DNA from 3 places in the Propionibacterium freudenreichii subsp. freudenreichii genome. Region 1 is predicted to be linked to each of the others. Evidence: predicted binding sites of a transcription regulator. Region 1 holds the regulator's gene; each other region holds the start of a gene.
The links. The regulator LexA, encoded in region 1, represses DNA repair genes until DNA is damaged. The targets are predictions, from matches to a motif close to TCGAACANNTGTTCGA.
Positions count from the first base shown of each region.

Region 2: the regulator LexA is predicted to act here: its motif matches at 2,142-2,157, upstream of ruvC (crossover junction endodeoxyribonuclease RuvC).
Region 3: the regulator LexA is predicted to act here: its motif matches at 2,298-2,313, upstream of RM25_RS07315 (DUF6504 family protein).

Region 1 is NZ_CP010341.1:1,030,158-1,033,870, forward strand. It holds gene RM25_RS04370 (ATP-dependent DNA helicase) at 1-1,596, shown strand, start outside; gene lexA (transcriptional repressor LexA) at 1,600-2,442, opposite strand; gene RM25_RS04380 (hypothetical protein) at 2,766-3,515, shown strand.
Region 2 is NZ_CP010341.1:1,174,193-1,177,905, forward strand. It holds gene priA (bifunctional 1-(5-phosphoribosyl)-5-((5-phosphoribosylamino)methylideneamino)imidazole-4-carboxamide isomerase/phosphoribosylanthranilate isomerase PriA) at 1-23, shown strand, start outside; gene RM25_RS05010 (GNAT family N-acetyltransferase) at 20-1,057, shown strand; gene RM25_RS05015 (YebC/PmpR family DNA-binding transcriptional regulator) at 1,221-2,021, shown strand; gene ruvC (crossover junction endodeoxyribonuclease RuvC) at 2,290-2,901, shown strand; gene ruvA (Holliday junction branch migration protein RuvA) at 2,898-3,509, shown strand; gene ruvB (Holliday junction branch migration DNA helicase RuvB) at 3,573-3,713, shown strand, end outside.
Region 3 is NZ_CP010341.1:1,683,147-1,686,859, forward strand. It holds gene RM25_RS07310 (DNA polymerase III subunit alpha) at 1-1,805, opposite strand, end outside; gene RM25_RS07315 (DUF6504 family protein) at 1,817-2,218, opposite strand; gene RM25_RS07320 (HelD family protein) at 2,432-3,713, shown strand, end outside.

The sequences.
Region 1 (3,713 bases):
GCCTCGGGCGCGGACGCCGACACGGCCCTGGGCGCCGAGGTGGTTGCCCTGCGCGAATGGGTCGCCGAGCAGGCCCGTGATCACGAGCTGGCAGATCGCGACGACGCACCGGCACACACCGGCCGGGCATGGGCGCAGGTGAGCATTTCAGCGCGCCAATGCCCCGGATCGCGTTGTCCCCTGTACAACGAATGCTTCGTCGAGATGGCACGGGCCAGGGCGCGCGCGGCCGACCTGATCATCACCAACCATGCACTGCTCGCCATTGACGCGATGAGCGATCGCGACATCCTGCCCGAGCATGCCGCCGTGATCATCGACGAGGCCCACGAGCTGACCGCGCGCGTGACGGGAGCGGCCTCACAGGAATTGAGTCCCCAACAGATCGAGCGGTTGAGCCGCAGCGCCTCCGACTGGATCGACGATGATCTGGCCGTCGAACTGCTCGATGTTGCCGATGCACTGACGGGGGCCATCGCCGAGGCGGAGGTCGGGCGCCTCACCAATCCCCACAGCACGGCCGTCGCGGCCATAGCCCGCGTGCGCGATGTCGCCCGCAAGGCGGTCAGTGCGCTGTCCCCGGGGTCGTCAAAGGGCGGGATCGACGCCGCCCGTGCCGCTGCCCAGGGGGACGCCCGCGAGGTCCACGAGACGGCACAACGCATAGCGGACCTCTCCGACGCCGACGTCGTGTGGGTCAGTGAGCGGGAACGCTTCGGGCGCCAGCTCAATGTCGCCCCCCTGTCGGTGGCCGGCCTGCTGCGTCATCGGGTGATCGCCGGGAAGGCAGCGGTCCTCACGTCGGCGACACTGACGGTGGGGGGATCCTTCGGTCCGATGGCCGGTCAACTCGGCCTGCGCCGCGAGGAGGAACTGACCGACGATTCCGGCGTGCGTGAGCCGGCGGCCGACCCGGAGGCCGTCGCCTGGCGGGGGATCGACGTGGGGACGCCCTTCGACTATCCCCATCAGGGGATCCTCTACACGGCCGCGCGGCTGCCGCGTCCGGGGCGAGAGGGCCTGTCTGACGAGGTGCTGGCCCAGATCGCCGAGCTGGTCTGGGCTGCCGGGGGACGGACACTGGGACTGTTCTCATCCCAACGCAATGCCGAGGCGGCCGTGCGCCACCTGCGCGCCGAGCTACCCGCCCTGACGGTGATGTGCCAGGGGGAGGCCCAACTGCCCGAGCTCACCAGGCGGTTTGCCGCCGATCCGAAGTCGAGCCTGTTCGGCACCCTGTCGTTGTGGCAGGGCATCGACCTGCCCGGCGAGACCTGCCAGCTGGTGATCATCGACCGGATCCCCTTCCCGCGTCCCGATGATCCGGTGATGCAGGCACGGCAGGAGGCCATTGCCAAGGCCGGCGGCAACGGGTTCATGCGGATCGCGGCGACCCATGCCGGACTGCTGTTGGCACAGGGCGCAGGCCGGCTGATCCGCACCTCCGAGGACCGGGGCGTCGTTGCCATCCTCGACTCGAGGTTGGTGACGGCCCGCTATGGGAGCTTCCTGCGGGCATCGCTGCCGGCGTTCTGGGAAACGAAGAACCTCGACGTGGCGGTGAACGCGCTGCGCAGATTGCGCGGGGAGCAGTAGGGCCTACATCCGGCGCAGCACGGCGACGACCTTGCCGACGAGCGTCGCCTGATCGCCGTTGATGGGCTCATAGGCCTGGTTGTGGGGCATCAGCCACACATGGCCATCGCGGCGCTGGAGTTCCTTCACGGTGGCCTCATCGTCGAGCAGGGCCGCCACGAAATCACCATTGTCGGCCGTGCTCTGTTGCCGGATCACGACATAGTCGCCGTCGCAGATCGCGGCCTCGATCATGGAGTCACCGCGAACCTCCAGCATGAACACGGTGCCATCACCGACCAGCTCGCGTGGCATCGGCATCACCTGCTCCACCTGTTCGCTGGCCAGGATCGGGGCGCCGGCCGCGATCCGCCCGATCACGGGCACATTGATCGCCTCGGGAAATGCATCACCGAAGCCGGTGATGTCCATCGTCTCGGCGGGATCCGCGTCCGCACGGCGCGCCGGGGGCATGAAGACCTCCAGCGCGCGAGGGCGCTTCGGGTCGCGACGCACAAAGCCCTTGTCCTCAAGTACCTCGAGCTGATGGGACACGCTGGAGGGACTGGTCAGTCCCACGGCCTTGCCGATCTCGCGAATGCTGGGGGGATAACCGATGGCCTCCACGCTGGCCTGCACGAATTCAAGGATGCGGCGCTGCCGGGGACTCAGGTCACTGATGGCACCGGGTGCCTCGCCGGAGCGCTGAAGGGTCTTCACTGCGTCGCGCCGCGGCTGGCTGGCCGCCAGCTCCTGGTTGATGCGCGCCCGACTGGGGCGGCCCGCCTTTCGTGAACCTCCGTCCGAAGGTTCCGGGGCATCCTGCTCGGCGCTGGAGGAATCAGTGCGGGACGCGGGACCAGTCATGGAGTCAGGATACCGGGCAGGGGGACAATCATACGGTTGTTCGATGATGGCGTGTCGCGGGGTGATCCGTTTTTGTCAGTGGCGGGTGCTTGGTTTGGAACATGTGTTCGACCGGTCCGGAATCGCGCAGGGTGGCACAAGCCTTGCGATCGAACAGATGTCCTAATATGTTGTTCGAACAGGTGTTCGACATGCGGCGGGCTGGCATTCAGCGTCCCGGTTGCGTGGGTGGTCCGGATGGGGCGGGATGGCGCAGGAGGTCTGCGGCCATGTCGGTCACGGTGGGGCGCACGGAGCACTCGATCAGAGAGCAGGTATCACGCATGAGTCAGATCCAGATCCTTTCCCCGGAGCCGGACGGCATCGTTGGCCGCGACGTGTGGCCCCCGACCGCCGCCGGCCGCCCCACCCTGACCCTGTTGCCGGGTGGTGCCGGATTCTCGGGTGATGCTGGGTCCTCGGATGATGCGGGGTTCTCGGGTGATGCTGGGTCCTCGGGTGATGCGGGGTCCGGGGACGGCGGGGCGGCGCGCGGCACCGGTTCGACGGGCACTGTGTCCCGCGGCGGTCGCCTGGGCGAGCCGGTGGTGCGCTCCCGTGTCGCCACCGGCTCTGCGGTGCCATCGGCGCCGCGGGCTGGCACGGTGTCTGTGGCGCCGCGGGCTGGCTCGGTGTCTGTGGCGCTGCGGGCTGGCACGGTGGCCACGGCTGCCCCCGGGGTCGGTCCCAGCCTGGTTCCCCTTGACCTGGCGGGATCCCAACGATCCGGCGAGGGTGCGCCGCGCATCACCAAGGGGCTCGTGCACGTGACCCGCTCGGAGGCGCGCGTGACGCGCCCTGCCGCGACCAGCGGCGCCCGTGCCGCCAGTGCGGGCTCCGCCGTGGTGTCGGTGCGGACGGCGGGTGGCTGGCGGTTGACGACCCGGGGAATGGCCGTGGTGATCTGTGGTTTCGTGGTGACGATGGCTCTGGGCGTGGGGGTCATCCTCGGGTCATTGGTGGGAACCGCCCGTGCGGACGCGGCCATGGCGCGGTCGGCTGCTGGCGCTCCGATGGCCGTCCCCGCGGGCTGATAGGTTCGGGGCCGGCTGCGGGATCCCCGGATGGCGGGTCGCCGTCCGGGCGTGGGTTGCCAGCTGCCCCTGTGCCCACTGCCGGTCAGGGATGCATGCGGTCCGGGATGCATGCGGTCCGGGATGCATGCGGTCGGGGATGCATGGCGCAATGTCCGCGGCGTTCACGGATGGACACTGAATGTGGGGTCTGACGCC
Region 2 (3,713 bases), 140 kb from region 1:
AGGCCCTGGCGGCGGCGCGATGACGCCGGAATGGGCTGAGGCGTTCGTCGACGACGTCCTCGAATGGAGTTTCATGGGCTTCGACGACCTCGAGGAGGTCGCCGAACTGCGTGCCGCGATCGAATACTTTGACGATCCCGTGCAGACCATCAGCTATGCCGACTTCGTCGCGGCGTGGAACCGGCCGGGGGCCCACGCAAGCCATCATGCGGTGGTCGGCCGCGAACGCAGTGGCAGCATCGTCGCCTACGGGTGGAACCATCCGGGACTGCCCACGGACGCCAATCCCTCGGTGTGGTTCGACATCGGCGTGCATCCGGCGTGGCGCCACCAGGGGATTCGCCACAGACTGACGATGTGGTTGATCGGACGCGCGCAGCAGTGGTGGGAACATATTCGCACCGCGCAGACCGGTGCCCTGTGGGTCGGCACGACGGTTGACGAGAAGCGTGGCGGACTCACCCGCTCGATGATCGAGGCCGGGCTCACCCCGCAGCGCTGGTTCTTCGACATGCATCGTCCCCTGGAGGCGGGGGATTCCCTGCCGCCGCTGCCGAAGCTGACCGATGTCTCCATCGTGCCCTTCGATGACTCACTCAGCGAGCTGGTGCGCCAGGCCCACAACGAGGCCATGGCCACGCGGCCGGGATCGAGCCCGGTGAGTGCCCAGGCATGGGAATCGTCGATCAACAACCATCCGGAGAACTCACAACTGTCCTGGGTGGCCCTGGTCAACCGTGACACTCCCGCCCACGAGGGCGCGGCACACGGTCGGGTGGTCGGCTATGCAATGAACCTGGCCTATGACGACGAGACCAGTGAGGGGTGGACCGAGCGGCTCGGCGTGTGCCCGTGGTGCCGCAAGAAGGGCATTGGTCGTGCGCTGGTGATCGCCTCGATGCGTGGATTTGCCGACGCCGGCCTGACCAGCGCCGGCGTGGGGGTCGACACGGAAGACCCCAATACCGCAGCCCGCTTCTTCGGGGTTCTGGGCTTCGAGGAGACCGAGCGCGTGGTGGTGTATGGACGTACTTTCAGGGTCGAACAGCCGGACTGACCGGCCTTGTCCCCGGCAGGCCGGCATGGTCGGGGAGGTTCGTGTAGGGGCGCCGCTGGGCACAGATGACCCGGAGCCGGCGCTGTCGGTAGAATCGTGATGTTGTCGCGCCGCCCGACAGGGTGTTGCGTGTTGCACATCTGAGGAAGAAGGGTTCGGGTAGATGAGCGGTCATTCCAAGTGGGCCACGACCAAGCACAAGAAGGCTGCGATTGACGCCAAGCGCGGCAAGCTGTTCGCCAAACTGGTGAAGAACGTCGAAGTCTCGGCCCGCGTGGGTGGCGGCGACCCATCCGGAAACCCGACGCTGTTCGACGCGATCCAGAAGGCCAAGAAGAACTCGGTGCCCAATGACAACATCGATCGCGCCGTCAAGCGCGGTTCCGGTGAGGGCGCTGACGCGGTCAGCTACGAAGACATCATGTACGAGGCCTATGGCCCCGACGGCGTGGCCATCCTCATCGACTGCCTCACCGACAACCGCAACCGCGCCATTGCCGACGTGCGCACCACGATCACCCGCAACGGGGCCACACTGGCCGACGGCGGCTCGGTGCGTCGGCTCTTCGAGCGCAAGGGCGTCGTGCGGGTCCCCAAGACCTGGGAGGTCGAGGAGGGCCGCAAGTCGGTCGAGAAGAGCGTTGACGAGGACCAGTTGATGGAAGCCACCATCGACGCCCCCGTGGAGAACATCGAGGACCAGGGCGAGGGGTTCGAGATCACCTGCGATCCCAATGACCTGGTCGAGGTGCGCAAGTCCGTCCAGGCCGCCGGCATCGACTACGAGTCGGCCGAGGTGGCCTTCGTGCCCAGCTTCACCCAGGCGGTGGACGACCTCGAGGTCGCCCAGAAGATCGAGAAGCTGGTCGACCTGCTCGACGACCTCGACGACGTGCAGGAGGTCTACACCAACGCCGAGTACAGCGAGGCGGTCGAGAAGGGCCTCGAGGAAGCTGACGACTAGTCCCTGACAGGGCCCGTACGGGCCCCTGCCACCACGCCGGCCCCGGGATGCGTCCCGGGGCCGGCGTGTCTGTTGTCCCGGCGTGTCTGTTGTCCCAGGTGGGCATCTGGCCCTAGGCTGTCGAACAGTTGTTCGGATAGGCCGCCGGTGGCCGGATCGACGCACGGCTCGTGGCGCGGGTCCGCAGCCCGGGAGCCCGGCCGGGGCGAACGGGTGGGGGTCATTGTCGGGTGTGGATCATTGGAATGGGGGCACTGGAGTGCGCGTAATGGGCGTTGACCCGGGCCTGACGCGTTGCGGTGTCGGAATTGTCGACGGAACCCCCGGCGCGCGTCCCCAGTTCGTGGCCGTGGGCGTCATCCGCACCGATCCGCACACCGAGCACGCCTATCGGCTGCTGGCCATTGAAGAGGGCCTGGGGGAGTGGTTCGACCACTACCAGCCGCAGGCGATCTCCATCGAACGTGTCTTCGCCCAACACAATCTCAGCACCGTGACGGGGATCGGGCAGGTCGCCGGCATCGCCATGATGCTCGGCGCGCGCCATGGCATTGACGTGGCCCTCCACACGCCCAGCGAGGTCAAGAGCGCCGTGACCGGTTCCGGTCGGGCCGACAAAGCCCAGGTGGGCGTGATGGTGGCCCAGGTGCTCCACCTCGCCAAGGCGCCCACGCCCGCCGACGCAGCCGATGCCCTGGCCCTGGCGGTCACCCACCTGTGGCGGGGCAGCGCCCAGAACCGCTATGCGACCGCTGCCCTGCAGGGTCGTTCGTCCGCCGCCGTGGCGCGCGCCCGCCGATCGGCGGCCATTGCCCGCGCCGCGCGGTCACGCACCGAGCGGCAGGCATCCAGTACTCGTGGAACCCGGGGGAGTTCGTGATCGCACAGTTGCACGGAAAAGTTGCCGCCATCGGCGCAAACTGGCTGGTCATCGATGTGGCCGGGGTCGGCTTCCAGGTGTCCACCACCCCGAACACGACCTCTGCCCTGCGCACCGGCCAGACGGCCACCGTGTTCACGAGCCTGGTCGTGCGCGAGGATGCCATGAAGCTCTATGGCTTCGGCGGCACCGACGAGCGTGATTGCTTCGAGCTGTGTCGCACCGCCTCGGGAGTGGGTCCCAAGCTCGCCCTGGCGATCGTCAGCGTGCTGACGCCCGAGGAGTTCGCCACGGCAGTGCGTACGGAGGACCTCCCACGACTGTGCACCGTTCCGGGAATCGGCCGGAAGGGGGCCCAGAAGATCGTCATCGAGCTGAAGGACCGGGTGGATGCGCTGTTCGTGGCGCCCACTAACGGCTCGGCGAGCGTGGCGCCGGTCACCCCGGCCTGGCAGGAGCAGGTGATGGCGGGACTGGAGAGCCTCGGCTGGTCGAGCAGGGATGCCGAGGCGGCCTGCGAGACCGTGGCACCCCTCGCCGAGGAGGATCCCGAGGCGACGGTGGCCGCACTCATGAAGGCGGCGCTCGCGTCACTGGCCAGGGTGTGAGGGGCCGGACCGGAACAATGGTGTCGATGTCGTTTTCACACTCCCCCCTAGGCTTGGGTCATCATGGAACACTCTGCGGTTGATCCCTGGCCAGAGCCCGAGGAACGGGCCGCCGAAGCGGCCCTCCGGCCCTCCACCCTGGAGGAGTTCGAGGGCCAGCCGCGGGTCAGCGATCAGCTGGGCTTGGTGTTGTCGGCCGCCAAG
Region 3 (3,713 bases), 650 kb from region 1:
CGCACGCCGAGCACATCGAGCTTGAGCAGGCCCATCTCCTCCACATCGTCCTTGTCGTACTGGCTCATCGGGAAGTCACTGGCACTGGTCTGCACCGGACTGCGGTCGTAGAGGGTCTTGTCGCTGATGATCACCCCGCAGGGATGCAGGGCCAGGTGCCGTGGCAGCCCGTCGAGCCCTTCGACCAGGTCAAGCACCACCCCGAAGCGTTCCTCGTTGATACCCGCCGACCGCAGCTCCGGCAGCTCCGCCAGGGCATTGCGCACCTGATCGGCACGGATATGGGGAAAGGCCTTGGCCATCGCATCGATCTCACCGGGTGGCACGCTCAGCGCCACCCCCACGTCGCGGAGGGCATGGCGTGCCCGATAGGTCTCCACCATGGCCACGCAGGCCACCTGGTCGGCGCCGAAGCGGTCGAGCACCATCCGGTAGATGTCGGTACGGCGCGCCGATTCCACGTCGAGGTCAATATCGGGCAACTTGTCGCGCTCGGCGGACAGGAAACGCTCCATGAGCAGGCCGTAGCGCATCGGGTCGACCCCCGAGATCCCGAGCAGATGGTTGACCAGGCTCCCCGCACCCGACCCACGCGCCGTGCACCGCAGCCCCGCACCGCGCACCATGTCGACCACTCCGGCCACGGTGAGGAAATAGGAGGCCATGTTGCAGCCCTCGATCACACCGAGCTCGGCATCCAGACGCTGTTCCACCATGGTCGTGTTCCCTCGATAGCGCCGTGGCAGTCCGGCCAGGCAACGCTCCCGCAGGCGTCGGCTCGCGTCGGGAACACCGGGCAGGTGGATCTCGCCCAGCCCGATATCGCGCTTCGGATCGAGCACGCATTCCTCGGCCAGGACCCTGGTGTCCGCCAGCAGGCGACGCCCCCGGTCATCACGGCCGGCACCGTCGCTGATGCGCGCTGCCACCGCCGCCATCTGCCCGGACGGCTTGAGCCACCCCTCTCCGGTACCAAGCCCCAGGCGCCCCATGGTGAGCGGTTGGAGCAGCCGGGCCGCATCGAGCACATCGCAGACCGGCGCCTGATCAGCCCTGGCCATGCGCACCTGGTTGGTGAGCACGCACTCCAGTCGGTGACGGTCGGCGAACCTCACCATGGCCACCGCCTGCGGCAACGAGGCCTCCCCGTCACGCCCCAGGTGGTCGCTCACCGCAAGGGCGATCCTGTTGTCGGGGACCACCTGCCGCCACCGGGCGAGCTCCCGGTCAGCACCATGGTCGTCATGGTTGGCCAGGGCCCTGCCCAGTGACGAATCCGGACCCAACAGCACCGACAACCCACCGTCACCGGCCCACTGACCGAACAGCTGGCCGGTGGCGACCGGACGAGCCCGGTCCGGTGCCTGATGGGCTCCGGTCACCAGCCGACACAGCGCGGCCCAGCCGGCCTTCGACCGGGCGAGCACGACCACGCGCGGCAGGCCCTCGTCCCGTAGCGAGCCGCCCTTCACCGGCACGGGCCGCACGCGGCGTGCACCATCGGGCACACCGCAGAGCTCCACGGCCAGGTCGACTCCCACGATGGGCGAGATATTCGCCTGCTGGCAGGCCTGCACGAAGCGGACCGCACCATAGAGCCCATCGCGATCGGTGAGGCCCAGCATGGTCATGCCTGCCGCAGCGGCGCCCGCCACGAGTTCCTCGGGATGACTGGCCCCGTACTGCAGCGAATATGACGAGGCGACGCGCAGGTGCACGAAGGCAGGCATGCCGTCCGGACCCCGACGATCGGGGAGGCGGGGCCGTTCCTCCCCGCCTGACCTGCCGACTGTCCTTCGACTCATGGGGGTGCCCCTCAGTCCACTGCTGCGATGAGGGACCATTCCCCCTCGCAGGATGCCAGGTCGTAGACCCCCTGACGGTCGCCCGAGCTGGCCACCACCCGCCAGACCGTGCGCTGCCGGGCACCCCGCCGGAGCCCGTGGGCCGGCGAGCTGGGGACTGGGGCCCGGGATGGTTCGGCGGGACTTGCCCAGTCGTCACCCTCTGCGCGCCACCAGGCCTCGTCGGCGGGCAGGCCCGTGCCGAATCGCTCCCCCTCCGGGCCGCCCACCCCATCGGGGTTGGTCCACCAGGGAACCGCCTCCACCCAGCTGCGCTGCACCTCGCTGACCCGCCAGAGCCGGGAGCGCCAGACGAAGCGGTGCGGCGTGCCATGCACCGGCTCACAGATGATTGCCCTCTCGTAGCTGCGCATGGCATGCCCCTTCCCCGATCCGATCCGCTCATCAAGCGCTTCCCCGTCGATGAACCGGGACTTGAAAGCTAGCACATATTCGAACACCCATTCGATAGATGGCCATTACCTGTGGACCCGCCACCTGCGACACACCCGGCTTGTGGACGAGCCGGGTGTGCCACGGGCCACGCGGAGTAAAGTTGATCGACCCGTGGACAGGACTGAGACACTGTGACTGAATCTGCACCACACGACGACGCCGACATTCTGGAGCACGAGCTGGAGCTCGAACAGCGCCATGTTGACCACGTCTATGAACGCCTCGAGGCGGCCATGGCGGAGGCCCGCAATGTCGAGGCGGAAAGCCGTGCCCGCTTCACCAGCGATCGTGCTGATTGGCTGCGCGAGGAGGACAGCACCGCACTGTTCGAGCGCGACGCCTTCGCCTACCAGGCCTCACGACGACTGGCGATCCTCGACGAGGAGCATGAGGGGCTGGTCTTCGGACGCCTCGACCTGCTGCTCGACAAGGAGACCCGCTACATCGGACGGCTCGGCGTGCGCGACGAGGACTACGAGCCACTGGTCATCGACTGGCGCGCACCGGCGGCCGAGGCCTTCTACCGGGCGACCCCGAACAACCCGATGGGCGTGGTGCGTCGACGCGTCCTGCGCTGCCGCGACGACAAGGTGATCGGCATCGAGGACGATCTCCTCGACACCGAGGCCGACACCGACCTGGTCGTCATCGGCGAGGGTGCCCTGATGGCCGCCCTCGGCCGTGCCCGCGGCCAGCACATGCGCAGCATCGTGGCCACCATCCAGGCCGAACAGGACGAGGCGATCCGTGCCCCCTACCAGGGGGTCACGACGATTGCCGGCGGCCCCGGCACCGGCAAGACGGTGGTGGCACTGCACCGGGCCGCCTACCTGCTCTACACCCATCGCAAGCGCCTGGAACGCGGCGGCGTCCTGGTGGTCGGCCCCTCCGATGTGTTCATGAACTACATCGAGCGGGTGCTGCCCGGCCTGGGCGAGGACGCCGTGACGCTGCGCAGCGTCGGCCGGGTCGCCGACGACGTGCTGGGGCTGGGCTCCGATCGTCAGGACAGCGCCGAGGCCACGATCCTCAAGGGCTCCCTGGTGATGAGCAGGCTGTTGCGCCGACTCGTCAACGAACCCCTGGTGGCGCAGGGCGCCCAGCAGCTGCGGGTCACCTTCTCCGGTGAGATCCTCACCCTCGACGCCAAGGCGCTGGCCGCAATGCGCAACAAGATCCTGGCGAACAACAAGCTCAACGAGGCCCGCCACATCGCCGAGCAGGCACTGCTCGGCGCGCTGTATGCCAAGCTGCCGCCGGCCCTGGCCAAGGATGTGGAGCGCGACGAGTTCGACGACAAGGTGACCACCCAGGCCAGTTGGCAGATGTTCGTCAACGCATGGTGGCCACCCCTGGACGCCGAGCAGGTGCTGGCCCGTCTGGCTGAGCCGACGCTGGCCGCGAAGGTCTCCC